DNA from 3 places in the Mastigocladopsis repens PCC 10914 genome. Region 3 is predicted to be linked to each of the others. Evidence: predicted binding sites of a transcription regulator. Region 3 holds the regulator's gene; each other region holds the start of a gene.
What was found. The regulator HrcA, encoded in region 3, represses chaperone genes, less so after heat shock. The targets are predictions, from matches to a motif close to TTAGCACTCNNGANTCNNGAGTGCTAA.
Positions count from the first base shown of each region.

Region 1: the regulator HrcA is predicted to act here: its motif matches at 1,878-1,904, upstream of groES (co-chaperone GroES).
Region 2: the regulator HrcA is predicted to act here: its motif matches at 2,091-2,117, upstream of groL (chaperonin GroEL).

Region 1 covers NZ_JH992901.1:1,957,497-1,960,781, forward strand. Annotated here, with positions in the region: gene MAS10914_RS0110785 (NIL domain-containing protein) at 1-11, shown strand, start outside; gene MAS10914_RS0110790 (response regulator transcription factor) at 196-843, opposite strand; gene MAS10914_RS0110795 (ferredoxin) at 1,199-1,675, opposite strand; gene groES (co-chaperone GroES) at 1,922-2,233, shown strand; gene groL (chaperonin GroEL) at 2,337-3,285, shown strand, end outside.
Region 2 covers NZ_JH992901.1:2,439,868-2,443,152, forward strand. Annotated here, with positions in the region: gene MAS10914_RS0113025 (alpha/beta fold hydrolase) at 1-602, shown strand, start outside; gene MAS10914_RS0113030 (MraY family glycosyltransferase) at 672-1,751, opposite strand; gene groL (chaperonin GroEL) at 2,151-3,285, shown strand, end outside.
Region 3 covers NZ_JH992901.1:308,432-311,716, forward strand. Annotated here, with positions in the region: gene MAS10914_RS0103490 (hypothetical protein) at 1-579, opposite strand, end outside; gene MAS10914_RS0103495 (hypothetical protein) at 584-1,264, opposite strand; gene hrcA (heat-inducible transcriptional repressor HrcA) at 1,371-2,462, opposite strand; gene MAS10914_RS0103505 (rhodanese-like domain-containing protein) at 2,862-3,221, opposite strand.

The DNA of each region.
Region 1 (3,285 bases), 1.6 Mb from region 3:
ACGGTTGGTAAGTTAAGTTCTGAGAAATGAGTGCTGAACTAGGTAGCTACTCAGGGGTTAGTCAGGGCGCAATACTGTGCGCCCCTACGCACTCAACACTTAACACTCAGCACTCAGCACTCAGCACTCAACACTTAGCACTCAACACTTAGCACTCAACACTTAGCACTTAACACTTAGCACTCAACACTGTTCTTACGCCATTTGATTTTCAATTGCCCATCGCGCTAGTTCAGTGCGATTGTGGAGATTGGTTTTGCCCAACATATTGGACACATGGCTTTCTACCGTGCGTTGGCTGACATTTAATTCTTCAGCAATTTCGCGGTTAGCTAAACCTCTAGCCACAAATTGCACGACTTTGAGTTCTGTTGGGGTTAACTGTACATCAAAGGGAACTTGGATGCGGGAACCGTTTTCCCCTCCTTTTGCTTGGTGTTCTTTCCAGCGAATGGTTTGCTTCAGAGAAGATTCTACTTGTGCTACCAATTCTTCTGGCTCAAAAGGCTTGACCATATACACATCAGCACCTTTATTCAGACCTTTAACTCGGTCTGCGCTTTGTCCCTTAGCTGAAAGGAAGAGAACGGGAATCCAGCTGGTGCGTTCGTTTTGCCGGACTTGTTCGACAAAAGTATACCCGTCCATTTCCGGCATCATCACGTCGCAAATGATCATGTCTGGAATATCCTGCTCTAAAATTTCCAGTGCTTCTCGACCATTTTCAGCAGTGATAACATCATAACCCCGGAATTCCAAATAATCCTTCACCAGCAAGATGAGGTTAGGGTCATCATCAATCAGTAGAAGTCGTTTGTGATCTTTCATGCTGGGTTCTTTCATAGCAGTGGCACTTATCGCGCTTGATCCATCAAGGTCTTGAATGGTCATCCTCTCTGGTGGATTAAGGAGGTGTCGTGCTTTTTCCCACTTAACTTGCCTTTGCTTCATGAAATCCCAAAAGTGGTTGTCATTTTTGGGAATTTATGTACCAACGGCAAAATTCCAGTAAGGATACGTAGAGCAGTAGTATTTATAATGCGTTATTATATATCGCTTTGAAAGTTGCGGGTTAAAAAACACTGATTAAATAATAATTATTCAGGTTAACAAGTAAGTGTTGGACTCAAGATGCTCCCAGATCACCATTAACCCGCACTTTCATTTGTTTACTACTGTGCCATATCCTTGCGGGATGTTAAGCTTCTATAAGCTTTTCACGACGAACTAGGGAACTTTCTGGCAAAGGATGGGTTAAAAATGCATATTCTTCTACCACCTTGTTGCCTAATAAGTGTTCTCGTATAATCCGCTCAATGACTTCCGGGGTTGTTGGGCGATACCGCACAGCAGCATCCGGGTAATCCTTTATTATCAGTCTAGAACAGCAAACTGGCAAGCCGTTGACTTTATTTCTAAAGATGCAACTAAGACTGCTCTCTTGCCCTTGGTGAAGATTTAGCTGTTTGAAGCGCTTTTTCAAGTATTCCCAAAATCGCAAACGAGCTTGTTTTGAGAAGCATTTAGAAACTGTCTGGACAGCGTAGATAAAAATGTCCCTCTGAATTTTCGACAGTCCTAAAGTTTCTGTAGAAATACTTAGGGCTTTATTCGCTGGTGGTTTAGTGGTCTGTTGTATCTGAAGGCAGGACTGGATCACTGTAGTGTTACTCAATTCGCGGCTCCCTGATTACTGTTCTATATCAATTTCCCAGCTTTGCAAACAAAGTTGCCCATATATCCATATTCGTCATTTACGGAGTAAAACCTGAAAGCTCAGAAAAGTTGAGTATTTATACCCAGGAAAGAGAGTGCAAGTAAAGTTCGGGAACCCGTACAAAAGAAAATGTTGCTATTGCATACTACCCTTCGGTACATTAGCACTCAGGAGTCGAGAGTGCTAACAAGGCGAGAATTTGGTATGGCAGCTGTATCTCTAAGCGTTTCTACAGTTAAACCCCTGGGCGATCGCGTATTTGTCAAAGTGAGCGCCGCTGAAGAAAAGACCGCTGGTGGTCTGTATTTGCCCGACAACGCAAAAGAAAAACCCCAAGTAGGCGAAGTTGTCGCTGTCGGCGATGGCAAGCTCAAAGATGACGGTGCTCGTCAGTCACTGGATGTCAAAGTGGGAGACAAAGTTCTCTACTCTAAGTACGCTGGTACCGACATCAAACTCGGAACCGACGAATACGTCCTGCTTTCTGAAAAAGACATTCTAGCAATCGTTTCATAGTCATTGGTCATTAGTCATTAGTACAAGACTAATGACTAATGACCAATGACAAAGGACTAATGACAAAGGACTAATGACAAAGGACTAATGACAAAGGACTAATATGGCAAAGCGCATTATCTACAACGAAAACGCACGTCGTGCCCTAGAAAGAGGCATGGATATTCTGGCTGAGGCTGTAGCCGTTACCCTCGGTCCTAAAGGTCGGAACGTAGTGCTAGAGAAAAAGTTTGGCGCACCACAAATTATCAATGATGGTGTGACCATTGCTAAAGAAATTGAATTGGAAGACCACGTCGAAAATACTGGCGTTGCTTTGATCCGTCAAGCGGCTTCCAAGACCAACGATGCTGCTGGTGATGGCACCACAACTGCGACCGTTTTGGCTCACGCAGTGGTAAAAGAAGGCTTGCGGAACGTTGCAGCAGGTGCAAATGCCATTTTGCTGAAGCGTGGTATTGATAAGGCTACCAACTTCTTGGTAGAGAAAATCAAAGAACACGCTCGTCCTGTAGAAGATTCCAAAGCAATTGCTCAGGTTGGTGCAATCTCTGCTGGTAACGACGAAGAAGTCGGTCAGATGATTGCCGAAGCAATGGATAAGGTGGGCAAAGAAGGTGTGATTTCCTTGGAAGAAGGGAAGTCCATGACCACCGAATTGGAAATCACCGAAGGGATGCGCTTTGACAAAGGCTACATCTCTCCCTACTTCGCAACCGACCCTGAGCGGATGGAAGCAATTTTCGATGAGCCTTTCATCCTGCTGACCGATAAGAAAATTGCTCTGGTACAAGACCTAGTACCAGTACTCGAGCAAGTTGCTCGTGCTGGTCGTCCTCTGATGATTATCGCCGAAGATATCGAGAAAGAAGCTTTGGCAACCCTGGTTGTGAACCGCCTGCGTGGTGTGCTCAACGTGGCTGCTGTGAAAGCTCCTGGCTTTGGCGATCGCCGCAAAGCGATGCTGGAAGATATCGCCGTCCTGACTGGTGGTCAAGTCATCACCGAAGATGCTGGTTTGAAGCTGGAAAGCACCAAGCTGGATGCACTGG
Region 2 (3,285 bases), 2.1 Mb from region 3:
TGGCTGCTGATACTGCTGCACTACTTGATGCGATCGGCATTACTCAGGTACATATAGCAGGTCACTCAATGGGCGGTCAGATTGCACAAGAATTAGCACTAGCGTACTCTGAAAAAGTGCAAAGCTTGATGCTACTGTCATCCTGGGCAAAAGGTGATGGCAAGTTCCACGCAATTATCGAGACGTTGGGTGATCTACCCCAGATATTAGACATAAAACTTTATTCCAAGGTGATGCTACCTTGGATCTTTACCGAAGAGTTGTACTCTACCCCAGGAGCAATAAAACAGTTCATCAACATAGCGAGTGAGTACCCATTCCTACCGACAACTCATGGACTTTATCATCAAAGCCGAGCTATCCTCAACAGCGATACTTTAGACCGTCTGACACATATTTGTTGCCCTACACTTGTTGTGGTTGGTAAGCAGGACATTTTGACTCCGGTAAAATTCTCTGAGCAACTTGCTCAAGAGATTCCCAATGCCGAACTTGTCGTTCTTGAGCGTGGTAGTCACGGCTTCTTAATCGAGTGTGCAGATACTGTGGCTACAGTTATGTTCAACTTCCTCACCAACCATAGCCAAAATCGCAGACACTAAGCTATCAAGAAAATGAGGTCAACAGAAACGTGGGGGAGAAAATGCCACCATCACTTCCCCCATTCCTGTTTACGCTGCTCGTATCCTTTGCAAAATGGTAAAGCTCAAAAGGAGAATAATGCCGATGGTTGTGGCAAGTATCTGTACCAAAGTCATGTTTTGTAATCTCATTGCCAGCAAGTTGCAAACTAAGGTAACAGACCAAAGAGTCAGCGCGGCGTGACGTTGAGACAAGCCCCAAGCTAGCAAGCGGTGGTGTAGGTGGTCTTTCCCAGGAGTACTGAGAGGATTTTTACCCGCCATCAGTCGCCGCACAAACACTTGAGTGGTGTCGAGTACTGGTAACAGTAAAAACAGCACTGGTGCTACTAAAGAGACAACCGTAGGAGCTTGGAGATTCCCTAAAATACAAGTAGCAGCTAACACATAACCAAAAAAGTAAGCTCCGGCATCACCCATAATAATGCGCGAAGGGTGGAAGTTATGACGCAAGAAGCCAAGCGCCGCTCCTCCCAAAGCTGCTAGAACTAACGTCGCTGCTGCACGGTTAGGAACTTGAGCTGAAACTGCTAACAATCCCATGGCGGTGATAAAACTGACTCCTCCCGCCAAACCATCCATACCATCCATTAAATTAACAGCATTAGTAATTCCAACGACCCACAGTACTGTTAATAATACTGATAACGTAGAATCGATGGGAGTTCCAAAAGAAACTTCAATAGTGATACGATTAGCAACCAGCAATAAAGCTGTGAGTATCTGAATTAACAATCGAACCAGCGGGGGTAAGCCGAATTGGTCGTCGATAAAGCCCACAAGAACTAATATCGAACCCCCTAAAAGAATAGTCTGTACCTCAGCCAGCACTCTTTCGAGTTCAATAGGTCGTAAGAGACTAGCTAGTACGACTGCGGCAATCACTCCGGCATAAATAGCCAGACCCCCTGCATTAGGCAAAGGTTCTCGGTTGAGCCGTCGCGCGTTCGGCTGGTCAGCCCAACCAACGCGCAAGGCAAACTTGCGGACTGCCGGAATCAAAAGCCAAGTTACACTGCAAGCTAAAAGAAACGTAAATACTACCGCCAACCAGCCGGAACCGCTAGGGTCAGCAATACCGAGGGACCGAAGGGAGCTGTATATGTTCATCTCCCGATTGAACCATTATTGCCACTTTGCATAAGCATCAACTGTATATTAATCAATTTTTTCCTAACTAACTGTAACCTTATAAAAAGTTGCTTCTAATATAAAATCATTTGAGAGGACAGGGTATCGGGTATGGGGGGTAGAGGCGCACTCCCTTACGCCAGTCGAGGTGTAGGGTATAGGGTAAGAAGATTATTTTTTATTTTGAACTTTGTGCCTCCTGAGTCGGAGTTGCACACTCCGCCTAGCGTGTCCGGTGGGCATATTTTGAATTGTCACTCGCCCCATACTCTAAAATTACCTTCTGGAATACAAGTTGGTATCAATGACTTGAAGTCATTAGCACTCTTGACCGCTGAGTGCTAAATTGTCTATTGGAAGCGCTAGAGAACACTAAACATGGCAAAAATTGTTGCATTTAATGAAGAATCGCGGCGGGCATTAGAACGAGGCATCAATGCTCTTGCCGATGCCGTGAAAATTACCTTGGGACCAAAAGGTCGTAACGTTCTGTTGGAGAAAAAATTTGGGGCACCCCAAATTGTCAACGATGGTATCACCGTTGCCAAAGAAATTGAACTAGAAGACCCGCTAGAAAATACTGGCGCAAAACTGGTCCAGGAAGTGGCGTCAAAAACAAAAGATGTGGCTGGGGACGGCACTACCACCGCCACTGTGTTGGCGCAGGCGTTGATCAAAGAAGGTTTGAAGAATGTCGCCGCAGGTACTAACCCCATTGCCTTAAAGCGGGGAATCGACAAAACCATTGAGGCGTTGGTACAGGAAATTGCAGCAGTAGCGAAACCAGTAGAAGGTGCGGCGATCGCTCAAGTTGCCACAGTTTCAGCTGGTAACGACGAAGAAGTCGGCAAAATGCTGGCTGAGGCGATGGAGAAAGTCACCAAAGATGGTGTGATCACCGTTGAAGAATCTAAGTCCCTAACAACGGATTTAGAAGTTGTCGAGGGGATGCAGATAGACAGGGGTTACATCTCCCCCTACTTCATCACCAACAATGAACGGATGACGGTGGAATTTGAAAATGCCCGCATCCTGATTACCGACAAGAAAATCAGCAACATCCAAGAGTTAATTCCTGTTTTGGAAAAAGTTGCCCGTTTGGGTCAACCCTTGCTGATTATCTCTGAAGATGTGGAAGGGGAAGCTTTGGCAACTTTGGTGGTGAACAAAGCGCGGGGTGTGCTCAATGTCGCCGCCATCAAGGCACCTGGGTTTGGGGATCGCCGGAAAGCAATGTTACAAGACATTGCCATTATCACTGGCGGACAAATGATTTCCGAAGAAATCGGCTTAAGCTTGGATACCGCTTCTTTGGAAATGTTGGGAACTGCCCGGAAAATCACAATTGACAAAGAAAACACCACCATCGTTGCTGCTGGTGAAAACACAACAACAGACGTGCAGAAGCGAATTGGTCAAATTCGCAAACAACTAGAAGAAACAGATTCTGAATACGATAGAGAAAAACTGCAAGAGCGCATCGCCAAGCTAGCTGGTGGCGTTGCGGTAATTA
Region 3 (3,285 bases):
AAGCGCGGTTATCCAAAACATCTGAGGATTATTCCAACCTCGTCGCGCCATATCATCCCCAAGGACAGTTGGGAAGAGTAGGCAAAACAGGCAAAATGCTAAACTCATGCCATTCATAAAGCGATCGCTCTGAAACTGCTGCCAAAAACCTATCCAATCCCCAAGAAAAGCATAACCAATCAAACCAAGGGTGCTTAAACTGACGGTAACACTGAAAAAGCGAGAATCTAACACCTGTAAAAAAGCATCCTTGCGCCCAGAAAATTGTTGATTCGATTCCCTCAAAGCCAAATAAGGTATAAGACCAAGCGTACCCGAAGCGACTGACGCTATAGCAAAGGGCCAGAAAGGAATCCACTGCATCCTACCATCAAAGAACAGAACCCCACTGTAAATGAACAGCCACATACCAATTAGGGAGAATAGAGAGAGGATCACTGGATTTATATCTACCCAATTCAAAGTGAAGATATTTTTCAGCAGTGTCAGAGTTTCTTCTAAGTGCAGTGGAGGAGCAAAGAACAAAAGGTAGATGATAAATCCAGCCCACAATAACCAAAGAGCTATTTTTCTATTCATAATCTTAATTCTCAGCGGGTTGTTGCTGAGTTGGTATTATCTCTCCACTTGTTTCTCGTAAAGGTGGACGCATACATAAATACATCAACGGACCAAATAGCGGTATGAATGCTATTAACCAGAACAACTGAGGATTATTCATATTTCGCCGCGCCATATCATCTCCTAACAAAGCTGGAAACAATAGGCAAAGTAGGCAAAAATCTAAGCTCATCACATGGATAAAGCGGCTTGTTTGCCATTGCTGAATAAAGTCTCCCCAATTTCCTTGCCCTACACCATAGGAAACTATAATAGCTGTACCTACAGCCAGAGCGATACCCGTTAAGCGAGAATCAAGAAGCGCCAAAAGAGCATTCTTTTTGCCAGCAAACTTTTGACTTGGTTCCCTAAGGGCTAAGTAGGGTAGTAAAGCAAAAGCCCCAACTGCAAAAGAAGCTGAAGCAAACAGCCAAGCCGGAATTTTTTGCCCTCTACCATCAAAAAATATTAGGCAACTGTAGATAACAGGCCAGATGCCCATAATATTAAAGAGTGCCACCACTAAGGGGTTAATCCCTTGCCAGTTACCAGTGGAAAGATTTTTAATTAACTCGAATGTCTCTGGCTGATTAGGAGGGGCAAAGAAAAAGGCATAGGTACTAAATCCTAGCCACAGCATCCCAAAGGCAATTTTTCTGACCATGATTCAAGCTGGTTCTTACCAATTCACCAATTGTGCCGCTACAAGTTGCATCATTGATATGCTGTTATTTTATAGGTTTGAGAGCGCCCAAATTCATAAATCCGTACTAGGGATTGAAATAACTGAAAGCTTCCGACAGGTAATCAGCAGCAGCAGCCACGACTGCGATCGCACCTTCATAATCTAGGCGCGTTGGTCCCAAAACTCCCACACTACCCAGTGACACAGAACCTCGACGATAAGTGGAAGAAATCAACGAGCAAGTGCGTATCGGTTCTAGAGGATTTTCTGCACCAATACGAACCGTGACTCGTGGTTTACCCACTTCCTCCGCCTCCGGTTGTTCTTCAAATATTAACCGCCACAGCTGGTCTTGTTCTTCTTCCAACAGGTGGATCAGCATTTGTACTTGCTGTAATTGAGAAAACTCTGGCTGACGCAAAACTTCAGCAACACCGCGAACCATAATTTGTGTCGCAGATGGAGTCAGAGTGCGATGGGCGAGTTCCGCAAGTGAGGTTTTCAAGAATTCCCCATATATTTGAAACTCTCGGTCTAATTGACTCCATTTCAGGTTGGCTAATTCAGTGATGCTTCGCCCCCGTAAATGACTATTTAAAAAGTTAGATACAATCTGTAACTCACGGTCGATGACATCTGCATCTGCTTGTGTATCTTCCTGAGTTGGCGGTAAATCCATCACTGCTGAATGTGTCTCATATCCATCCGTCACCACAATCAGCATGACCCGTCCCGTTTCTATTTGCACCAGTTGTAAATGTCTCAACACTGCTGTTGCAGTTTGGGGCATGGTAATCAAGGTAATGCAACCACTTAAGGTTGCTAGGATATGCGCCGCTCCTTGCAGTAGAGCTTCCAAACTCCAATCCTCCCACTTGAGGCGGTTTTGTAGTGCTAGTTCTACCTCTCGTGCTAAAGTTTCAGATGGTGTAATTAACTGGTCAACATAGATGCGGTAGCCAGAGTCGGAAGGTATGCGTCCGGCAGAGGTGTGAGGTTGATAGAGTAACCCAGATTTTTCCAACACGCCCATTACATTACGAATTGTTGCTGAGCTAACACCAAGGTTGTACTCCTCAACAAGAGCTTTAGAACCAACAGGTTCTGCTGTGGCTATATAATGACGTATCGTTGCCCAAAGTATATGCTGTTGACGATTTGTTAACTGGACTTGCATAAGGAATTTTTTACTAAAGCCGAATTTTAAGCAAAGCTTGCAAAAATTTGTGGAGATAACTGTGAAAAGGATTAATAATAGTAAAGCAAGATAGCAAGCTGTTGGCTTCTACAGGAATACGTAAATAGAAGTCAACAAGAGTAAAGATTGCAGTACTGCCCTAGAAGAAAGAGCCTTTTAATACAGCGCAACTCTGTTGAAAAAGCTTGTGGATTTTAAGTAAAATAGCCCCCTACTTATGCATAATTCCATATGATTCTTGAAGTCGCTGTATTTCAAGTTACTAATTTCCTAACAGCTAAACAATATGCTTAGGTAGAGTGCCAATGTTTTTTGTGCTCAGGATACTTAGGCTTGCAATCCCAAACTCAAAGCAGGTCCGTTGGTGCAAAACACAAGCTAATACTGAGGAATCGAAGGGTCAACCAACGTTGAATAGGCATCAATTCCACCAGCAATGTTTTTCACATTTGTAAATCCTTGAATCATTAACCACTGACACATCTGAGCAGAACGAATGCCATGATGACACAGGACAAGGGTTTCAGCCTGAGGATTTAAGCGAGTGTTGACTTGATCTGCCCAGTCAGGAAATTGACTTAAGGGAAGATTGACAAAGCCATCAAGGTGGGCGATCGCCAACTCTTGGGGTTCGCGTACGTCTACTAGCTGAAGACTTGAATCACCTGAAGACAGGCGTTGTGCCAGTTCCTCTACGCTAATTTGGGTGATGGATTGTTCGGAAGGTTTGCCTACCATGAAGTTTTGATAAAAATCCTATACTATATTATATTGGCAGAAAATCTTCCTTCTTTGGAATGGG